Regions from separate parts of the Paenibacillus chartarius genome, predicted to be linked through region 1. Evidence: riboswitches for the same ligand, from Rfam matches in the RefSeq annotation. Region 1 holds a riboswitch; each other region holds the start of a gene.
What was found. Region 1 has a riboswitch for cyclic di-GMP ahead of ACFFK0_RS15395 (alpha/beta hydrolase). Riboswitches for the same ligand answer to the same signal wherever they lie in the genome.

Region 1 (2,203 bases):
ATATGGAGCAACCCAAAGCGTAAGCAGCCTAAAGTCGGCCTGAAGCTGAGGATAAACCGGAAACAGCGCATACATGACCGGGATCGGAAGAAAAAACACGATAGCCGAGATTATCCTGTCCACCCGATTTTTCGTCCAGACACCCGTGCAGCGAAAGCTGAACATGAGCAGCACATAAGGCGAAATGTAATGCGACAAGGAGGAAAAAACGCCCACCGCACCTTGTGCCATCCCAATCATCGCATGGTCCTCCGACAACCATTCACGCAGGAACGGACTGACCGACTCGTCCATCACATCGGCCAAACCTCCAAATCCGGAGAAAAAAGCGACGGCGCCGCCCCATCGGGTCGCTTCACTTGTCGGATTGGTCGTTACCAGGATGGTGGCCAGAATCCAAAGCAAAAGAAATAATATAACCATTCCGACTCCCTCCCTTGCTAGGACAATCGGGAGGACACAAACGACAGCACATCTTCGGCGATTTGCCTTCTCTTCAGAACGATGCCCGCATGACCGCTAGCGTACACGATTCTTTTGGGTTTGTCCCACGATTCCCAAAGGCGGGCCGCATCTTCTTCCAGCACATACCGGTCATAACGGCCTGACAGAAGCAGAATACGATCTTTTGGAATAACTGGCTCAAACCGGCTTGGATCCGTGATCGCCCAGCACGATTCCAATTGCTCGTATGTAAAACCGTGCCGCTCCAAATCCTCACGGATATATTTCCCCGGTATCGTCTTCCATACGGAATAGGCCAGCCGATTCGCATACATAACCGAAATGAGCAGATCGATCCGCTCCTCGATTACTCCGGTCAAATTCGTTACAAATCCCCCCAAACTGATTCCGATCAGAATGACACGTCCGCCTTTCCGCTCTTTGATCCAGCGAATCAGCGCCCGCAAATCCGAAACCGCTTGCTTAACTGCCAGCAGCGTGCGATCGATGTTGGCGCTGACCATATATTCACCGCCGTAAAGCGCTTCCTCGGGCGACCGCTCGAAATGATACGGGAGCGTAAAAAAGTACATGTCCGCCCCACGATTCATAAATCCGGGCAAAAACAACTCTTTGATGCGGTCCAGCCCGTCCATTCGCCAGCCATGCACAAATATTACATGCTCCTTCGCTTCCTTCGTTCGACCGGCATAATACCTACCGGAAGCCACATCGTTGTTCCGGTGGCCGGACGATATTTCGCTGTCGAATGCATATCGGCCCCATTCGTAATTCCCGCGTTCATCCGAACGCGTCCAATGAATGTGCGGCACCTCAGGCGTCGCATAATTTGCTTGCAGTCCAGCGATATCGACAGAAATAGGTGACATGAAGTCATACGCATATTGCGAATCCCTGCTCCTTTTCCGGTGAAGCTGATGCAACAAATAACGATCCAGCAACGGCATCCAAAATGAAATCATAATCCGGCACTCCCTTTCGATGTGGAATTGCACCTCAATACGATTGATAACCATATCATTCTACGCAAAACCGGCTTTGAAGCCCTCGTCATATCGATAATAATCGAAAAAGCGGAAAAAAAATGCTGTCATCGGTCAATTAATTGACGGCAGATGTCGAACGGGCGCCGTTATGAGTTGTGTATTCCATCCCACCTCCCTAGTATGATGATGTCCGCCTCCTTTTGCGAATGCAAAAAGACACTACCCTACGGCGGCAGTGTCCCGTTGCTGTCGATAGGGTAACCCGGCGGTCATCGCATGCTTTCATGCATTAGATCCGTGGCTTTGCGTCCCTGTCTTTCGAGCAGGTTTGCCTTTTTTCCTGGTTGATCGACATGATTGTATAGGACGATTCTATCATATATGTTCCAAAAATTCAAATATTTCGGAATGAAATCTATGCCTATTATCCCGGGACTAAAATTCCATGTCCATAACTGAAATCCTACTTTGTTTCATTCGGTGCCTGCACGGCAAGCGCAACATGAAGGCAACTCTTCTAATAAAGGCAACCTCGTTGTTTTCAGGTAATAATGATCGGCTTCCTTTCGTTGACTTCGATAGTCACATCTCACTATAATTGCGATTTCCAAACATCTGGGAAAGGAGGCTTGTATGCTGATAGGAGATTTGTACTATTTGTCGGATATGCCTTTGTCCACTTTCTTGTTGAACAAGGCGCTACTATTTCTTGAACTTTATGCGATTTGTCTTCTGTCCGGTTTCATCCACGT
Region 2 (2,203 bases), on a different contig from region 1:
CCCGTGAACAAAAATCCTTGAGTAAGGGCATACCCCATAAACATTCGGTCCTGCAGCAAGGCTTTGAAGTTTCTCAAAATGACCATAAAGTTACCGGAAACACGCCGTTCTGCAGGCAAGGTTTCCTTGAGTCCCCACTTTGCTACGATGAATAAAAAAATACCCTGAAGCGCCAGCAGGAGAAACAACCCCTTCCAAGGGGCGAAAGAGATGACGACGCTCCCTGCAATCGGTGCAAGCAAGGGAGCGACATTGCCAATCATCGCAAGGAGAGAATAAAACTTCGTCAATTCAACCCCGCTGAACGAATCGCGGACGATGGCGTTCGAAACCGTCCCGGCTGCTACGGCAAATCCTTGGATAAACCGGAAAGCAATGAAGATCAACATATTCGGTGCAAAAGCACAGCCGATCGAGGCTAAGATATAGAGCGTCATAGCAATCATCAATGGCCTGCGTCTTCCGTAAACATCGCTTAATGACCCCATTACAATCTGTCCCAAGGCTAACCCTATCAGGCACGAAGTTAAGCTCGCCTGAATCGTGGAAGCGTCTGTATGAAAGAACCTCATCATTTCTGGAAAAGCCGGAAGATACATGTCAAAGCTTAGGGGCCATAATGTTGAGAAAGCCGCTAACATTAGGGCAAACCGAACCGGGATTTTTGTCGTATTGGTATTCATCTATTTAAACCTCCTATGCTGCAAATGGGCATAATAAAGATAGTATCATGCAAAACTCGGTTACGGAATGGAAAAAACCGCGAAGCTTTTGTCAAAATCGAATCCGTTAAATTCGAAATAATTCGACAAATTGCTTCATGATTGACAAAAAATTGAATATCATATATCCTAAGTCCTGTGCTTGAATACCTACACAACTAAAATAAGCAAATTCCTAATGATAATGGCAAACTCATCGAAAGATAAGGACGCAAAGCTACGGGTCTAAGGCGCAAGCTATGACAGCCGGGCTACCAAAAGGGGTTCAAAGACCCTTTTTCCAAGGGTCTTTTTTTGTGTCTATTTTTAACAGATGAGGAAGGAAACGAATGATTTTTAAACACGGAGGTTTACATGAATAACGTAGTCATTGGGCCTAAACGCACAAGCAAACATGGTGAAACAAGGCGTTTCGGCATATCGCAGAAGTTTTTCCTGCTCTTTCTCACTTTGGGTTTAGTTCCAAGCGCACTGGTCGGTACAGTGACCTATCAGTCTTCAGCCAAAGCGTTAAAGGACGAGTTGACGGTACAATCCCACAAAGAGGTCGCCACCGCAAACAGTATTGTTGATAGGGTAGTCATCCCTGTCGAGAAAGATGTCGAAATATTGTCGAAGACCTTCGAGGCCAGTACATATGTCAAAATGACCAAGGATCCCGCAACCAACTTATCTACCAACGACCAAATAACCAAGATCTTGAAGACTTTCAAGGCGTCCCATGGGGATGACACGGAGGTTATCGGGTTCGCTAGAGTGGATGGGGCCTTCGCTATGGAGCCTCCGAGCCCGTTAGCCAATGACTTCGATGCCAGGACTAGAGTGTGGTATAAAGCGGCAATGGAAAATAAGGGTAAAGTCATTATTTCGGACCCTTACGTATCGGCAGCCAGCAAGAATACGGTTGTATCGATCGCCCGCACTACAGAGAATGGCGACGCAATGGCTGTTGTGAATTTATCGTTGAAGAAGTATTTAACCGATACGGTAAATACACAGAAGATTGGAACCGAGGGGTATGTCTTTATCGTTGACAAAACCAATAAGGTTCTTACTCATCCGGGCATAGCTGCAGGCACAGATCTCTCGGACTCTGTATTCAAGGATTCCTTTTCCCAACCGTCCGGAAGCATACATGTCAAGCTTGATGCCGGTCCTGCAAATGTACGGTGGACAACCAACCAGGAGACGGGTTGGAAGATCTATGGGGTTCTGTATGATGCGGAGCTGGATAAGCTAACGAGAACCGTTTTTTGGACTACGATAGGAATGGTTATTGTAACGGCTATTGTAGCATTCTTGTTAATGTATTGGATAAATAGAGTGTTCATTAGCCCGATTATGAAGGTGACAAAGTCAGCAGGCGTTCTGGCATCCGGAGATTTGACCGTTAGCGATGTGAACGTGAAGAACGAAGATGAAATCGGTGATTTGGCGAAAGCCTTTAATAATCTTGCCAACCATTTACGTGTGATCGTTGG
Region 3 (2,203 bases), on a different contig from region 1:
AGCTTCGAAGGGCCGAAAGGGATTCGCATCGCATCGGAGAACGGTAACAACGGCTTCCTCGTTATTCCGAAATCGGCGGTGAAGACGGAGGAGGAGATGAAGCGGGTGCTCGGCTTCCTCGATAAGCTGATGGATCCGGAGATGTCCACGCTGCTGCTCCGCGGCATCGAAGGAACGCACTTCGCCAATACGGCCGACGGCAAGACGGAGTTTATCGGCGACGGCTTCAATATGTTCCAGCGTGAAGTGAAGCCGTACCGGGATAATCTCACCGTGCTCGAAGGCTACAATGTGAAGCCGCTCAAGGACGTGCCGATCGGGGAGAAAGGGACGAAGATGGAGTCGGACGGCATCAAGTATATCGTCCCCAACCCGGCGCTCACGCTGAAGTCGATGACGTATTCGGAGCGGGGCTCGGAGCTCGATCAGATGATGATGGACGCGCAAACGAAATTTATTATGGGCAAGATCGACGAAGCCGGCTGGCAGGAGGAAATCAACAAGTGGAAAAAAGCGGGCGGCGACAAGCTGATAGCGGAATATAAAGCGGCCTATCAGAAGCTGAAGAAGTAGGACGCAACCGCTTAAGGAAATCGATGATAAAGAGGTTTTGTTTCACTTCAGAGTGAGACAAAGCCTTTTTCATTTTCAGAAATGAAACTGAACATTCATAATTTCACGAGCGATATCACTTTTTAAGAAGGAATCGGTCTATTTCCAAAGAGAATTATCATACTAGAAACGACTTGTATCGACATAATTAGATAAATAATGTCGAATTATGCGGAGAAATCAACCATCTCCATAAAGGCAAACCCGTTGAAAGGTGGGGGCGCAAAGCTGCGGGCCTAAGGCTTCTAGCGAACAAACGCGGAAGCTACGGCAGCCGGGTTGCCGTAAAAGGATGGATTGACAGGGAATCCACAAGGGGAAAAAGGAGAGAACGTACATATGAATCTGTTACGTAACATGAGCATCCGCAAGCAAATTGCAATTGGTTTTATCGGGGTATTGATTTTATTGATCGGCATATCTTCCTTCTCGCTGTTCAAAATGATCGCCATGCAGAAGCAATTCAAGAATACGGTCGACGTTACGCTTGCCAATCAGCTGAAGGTTCAGCAGATGAATTCGGATTTAAGGCAGATCTTAAATGGCATGCGGGGGTATTTGCTGTTTTCCGACGAATCGCTGATGACCCAGTCGAAAGACGCCTCCAAGAGAGTGAATCAATCGATCGACGGTCTGATGAATACGTTGGAAACGGAAAAAAATAAAGCGATCCTTCGCGACATTCAAGCCAATGTGAAAAACTATATGCCCCTTCTCGATCAAATTCAAGTGACAGGAAAAACGGATGTAGAAAAGGCGAAATTAATAGCGATTGACGGTAGAAAGTTTATCAACACCGCTACTGATCTGTCGGAACAGATGGTTGTGAACTTGAACGATATGTCCGATAACACGGTCGCCAAAGGTGAGCAGGATGTGCAAACGAATATCGTCCTCGTCTCGATTATGTCCGGTATCGCGCTATTGTTAGGCTTGGCCGCCTGCATTATCGTCTACGTATCCACAAGCGGTTTGGTGAAGAAGATCAATCAGCTGACCCAGCATGTCTTCTCCAGCTCGCAGGAAATTATGGCCAGCAATGAAGAGATTGCCGCAGGCAGCCAGACGCAGGCGCGAGCCGCCGAAACGTCCAATGCGATGGTCAACGAAATGACAGCTGCCGTCCAGAGCGTAGCCGAAAACTCGGAAAAGGCGAGCTATGCGGCGGAGCAGGTTGTAGATCTCGCCGAGAACGGCAACCAAATCATTCAGCAAACCATTACGGGCATGAAAGACATCTCGTTAAAAATTGAAGAGCTCGCCGTCCGTTCCGAGAAGATCGGCGACATTATTGAAGTGATCGACGAGATTGCGGATCAGACCAATTTGCTGGCGCTGAACGCCGCACTGGAAGCCGCTCGCGCAGGCTCCGCAGGCAAGGGCTTCGCCGTTGTCGCCGACGAGGTGCGCAAGCTGGCCGAGCGCAGCAGCACCGCTACGAAAGAAATCGCCGGCTTGATCAAAGCGATTCAGCAAAATACGAAAGAAGCGGTCGTTACCGCCAAGACGGGGGACGAAGCGTCTCTGAGGGCGGGAAGCGCCTTTACCGAAATCAGAAGGACGATTCAGCAAACAGCGTCCAGCATTGCCG
Region 4 (2,203 bases), on a different contig from region 1:
ATCACGCATGATAATCGACGGCGTCGGCAACGGCCGGTTCGATCCCGATCAGGACGTTACGCGGGCGGAATTTGCGGCGATTATCGTTCGCGCTTTAGGACTCAAGTTGGAGAGCGGACCGAGCGTCTTCCCGGATGTGAAGGAATCGGCCTGGTACAGCAGCGCAGTTCGCACCGCTTATGCGTACTACTTGATTGGCGGATAAGAAGACGGCACGTTTCGGCCGAATGACAAAATCACCCCGCGAACAGGCGATGGTCATTCTCTCCAGAGCGATGACGATTACCAAGCTGAAAGCTAAGCTCCCCGTTCAAGCGGCTGACATTGTCCTTCGAACGTATAGAGATGCACATGAGGCATCCGGATGGGCGGTAAACAGCATTGCCGACTGCTTGCAGGCCGGTATCGTATTAGGAAGAAGCGGTACTGCGCTTGCGCCGAAGGATTTCATCACCAGAGCCGAGGTTGCGGTAATGGTTGAGTGACTGCTTCAAAAGTCTGATCTGATATAGTTCGTGGTTCCTAAACTAGGGTTATCCTGTTCATGTCAGTAAGAGGCATGATCGGGATAACCCTTTATTATGGAAAAAAGGGGTTCTTGCCTTTTGGAGGAATTGAGCGGGATTTATGAGAGAAAGGCGATTGAAACAACGGTTATTTCGAGTACTCGTTGTGGTTACTTCCTTGTTCTGCGTCGCCGAAAGCATCACTTCGAGTAACGACTCCAAGCGTGTTGAAGATGTTGTCATTTTTACATATGAATGTTTGATTGTAAGTTACCTTCAGATTTTAGGGAAAAAGCTCAAGTCCGGTTAGGTATATTATGTAGACATAATTGATTTTACATATCATTGAAGTTGGCCGTGGCTAGTCAGCATTTGACAACACGTTCGGAATGGAGAAGAATATTATGAATACGAGGTTTTGAGAAATTACAACGAAGAGCATGGGGCTACCATGTGAATGACGCATAAATCATTTAATAAATGATAGGAAAACGGCAAACCAGATCGAAAGACTGGGACGCAAAGCCACGGGTCTTCTGCATACGTGCAATGATCGCCGGGTTACCCTTTCCAATATGCTGTCAGAACAAGGCACGTCCACCCGAGGGTACGTGTCTTTTGTTGTTATTCCAGAATGAAAACGGGGTGATGATCGATGGAAGAGCGTGCAAGTTATACCACCATAGAAGCCAAAGAAATCATGAATTGGAAAGAAGGAAAAATACAAGTACTGCTAGTGGATAGTGACCCCGTTTGGCAACAACGGATTGTGTCGCTAATCGATACAGAGCCGGATATGAATATATTTCATATTGCAGCAAACAAGGAATCGGCCGTTCGAGCCAGTGTGCAATTAGATTTAGACGTGATAATTCTTGATCTTGCATTAAATTCATCCCAACAGGAAGGATTCGATACAATTGACGAAGTTATGAAGCTCAAACCGTTACCTATCATTATCTTGTCTTTGCTCGATGAGCCTGAAGTCATAGTGGATGCGATACTATCCGGCGCACTCAATTATATTACCAAGATCAACTACGCAGATGTCATAAATGCAGTCAGGGAAGCCTATCGTGGGCAATCTTCTCTTCATTCCGATGTGGCATCCATTATCCGTAATGAAATTGGGCTTGTTAAGCGAAAAGAACTGCATCGAATGCTGACGACTACTGAAAAAGAAATCTTGCAGTTGATCGGTTGGGGCTATAAACAGCCGATAATCCGAGAGTTGCTAGGCATCACATCTAACACAATGAAGACGCATGTCCGTAACATTATTCGAAAATTCAACGCGCGTTCCATTCATGATGCAGCGGAAAAAGCAAAACGCAGAGGCTTGTACGTTCAGCAAGATCATATCACAAGTTAGCGCTTCGCCCTCGTTTCGAGGCGTTTCGTTCTCGTTCGACATTTTATTGAATGAATGGCGTGACGGAAAGATCACCCTCCATTTTTGCTCGTTTTATAGGTACAATGGTGGAAACAGATGGATATTACTAGGAGGTTCTTACCGGAGGTGAAAGACAAAAAGAGGATCGAAGTTGTGAAAATGGTACCACTTTAACTTCTTCGATTTCGCAGGAAAGGAATGATGACGGTGAAAATGGAGCGTGAAACATGTACAACGATGTCGATTGACCATTCAAGCTGGCGTAAATCGTTGAGAAACAATTCACAACAAGGAGGGACTAGTG

Region 2: it holds a riboswitch for cyclic di-GMP, as region 1 does, so the genes downstream of both, ACFFK0_RS07250 (methyl-accepting chemotaxis protein) here and ACFFK0_RS15395 (alpha/beta hydrolase) in region 1, are expected to answer to the same signal.
Region 3: it holds a riboswitch for cyclic di-GMP, as region 1 does, so the genes downstream of both, ACFFK0_RS19405 (HAMP domain-containing methyl-accepting chemotaxis protein) here and ACFFK0_RS15395 (alpha/beta hydrolase) in region 1, are expected to answer to the same signal.
Region 4: it holds a riboswitch for cyclic di-GMP, as region 1 does, so the genes downstream of both, ACFFK0_RS10365 (response regulator) here and ACFFK0_RS15395 (alpha/beta hydrolase) in region 1, are expected to answer to the same signal.

Annotation. Positions count from the first base shown of each region.
Region 1 is NZ_JBHLWN010000063.1:13,268-15,470, reverse strand. Features, by position in the region: gene ACFFK0_RS15400 (sensor histidine kinase) at 1-423, opposite strand, end outside; gene ACFFK0_RS15395 (alpha/beta hydrolase) at 441-1,412, opposite strand; cyclic di-GMP riboswitch class I at 1,705-1,794, opposite strand.
Region 2 is NZ_JBHLWN010000027.1:129,657-131,859, reverse strand. Features, by position in the region: gene ACFFK0_RS07255 (multidrug effflux MFS transporter) at 1-683, opposite strand, end outside; cyclic di-GMP riboswitch class I at 899-981, shown strand; gene ACFFK0_RS07250 (methyl-accepting chemotaxis protein) at 1,077-2,203, shown strand, end outside.
Region 3 is NZ_JBHLWN010000076.1:50,437-52,639, reverse strand. Features, by position in the region: gene ACFFK0_RS19410 (extracellular solute-binding protein) at 1-573, shown strand, start outside; cyclic di-GMP riboswitch class I at 800-899, shown strand; gene ACFFK0_RS19405 (HAMP domain-containing methyl-accepting chemotaxis protein) at 952-2,203, shown strand, end outside.
Region 4 is NZ_JBHLWN010000039.1:3,822-6,024, forward strand. Features, by position in the region: gene ACFFK0_RS10355 (S-layer homology domain-containing protein) at 1-205, shown strand, start outside; gene ACFFK0_RS10360 (S-layer homology domain-containing protein) at 228-485, shown strand; cyclic di-GMP riboswitch class I at 990-1,075, shown strand; gene ACFFK0_RS10365 (response regulator) at 1,162-1,878, shown strand; gene ACFFK0_RS10370 (hypothetical protein) at 2,098-2,203, shown strand, end outside.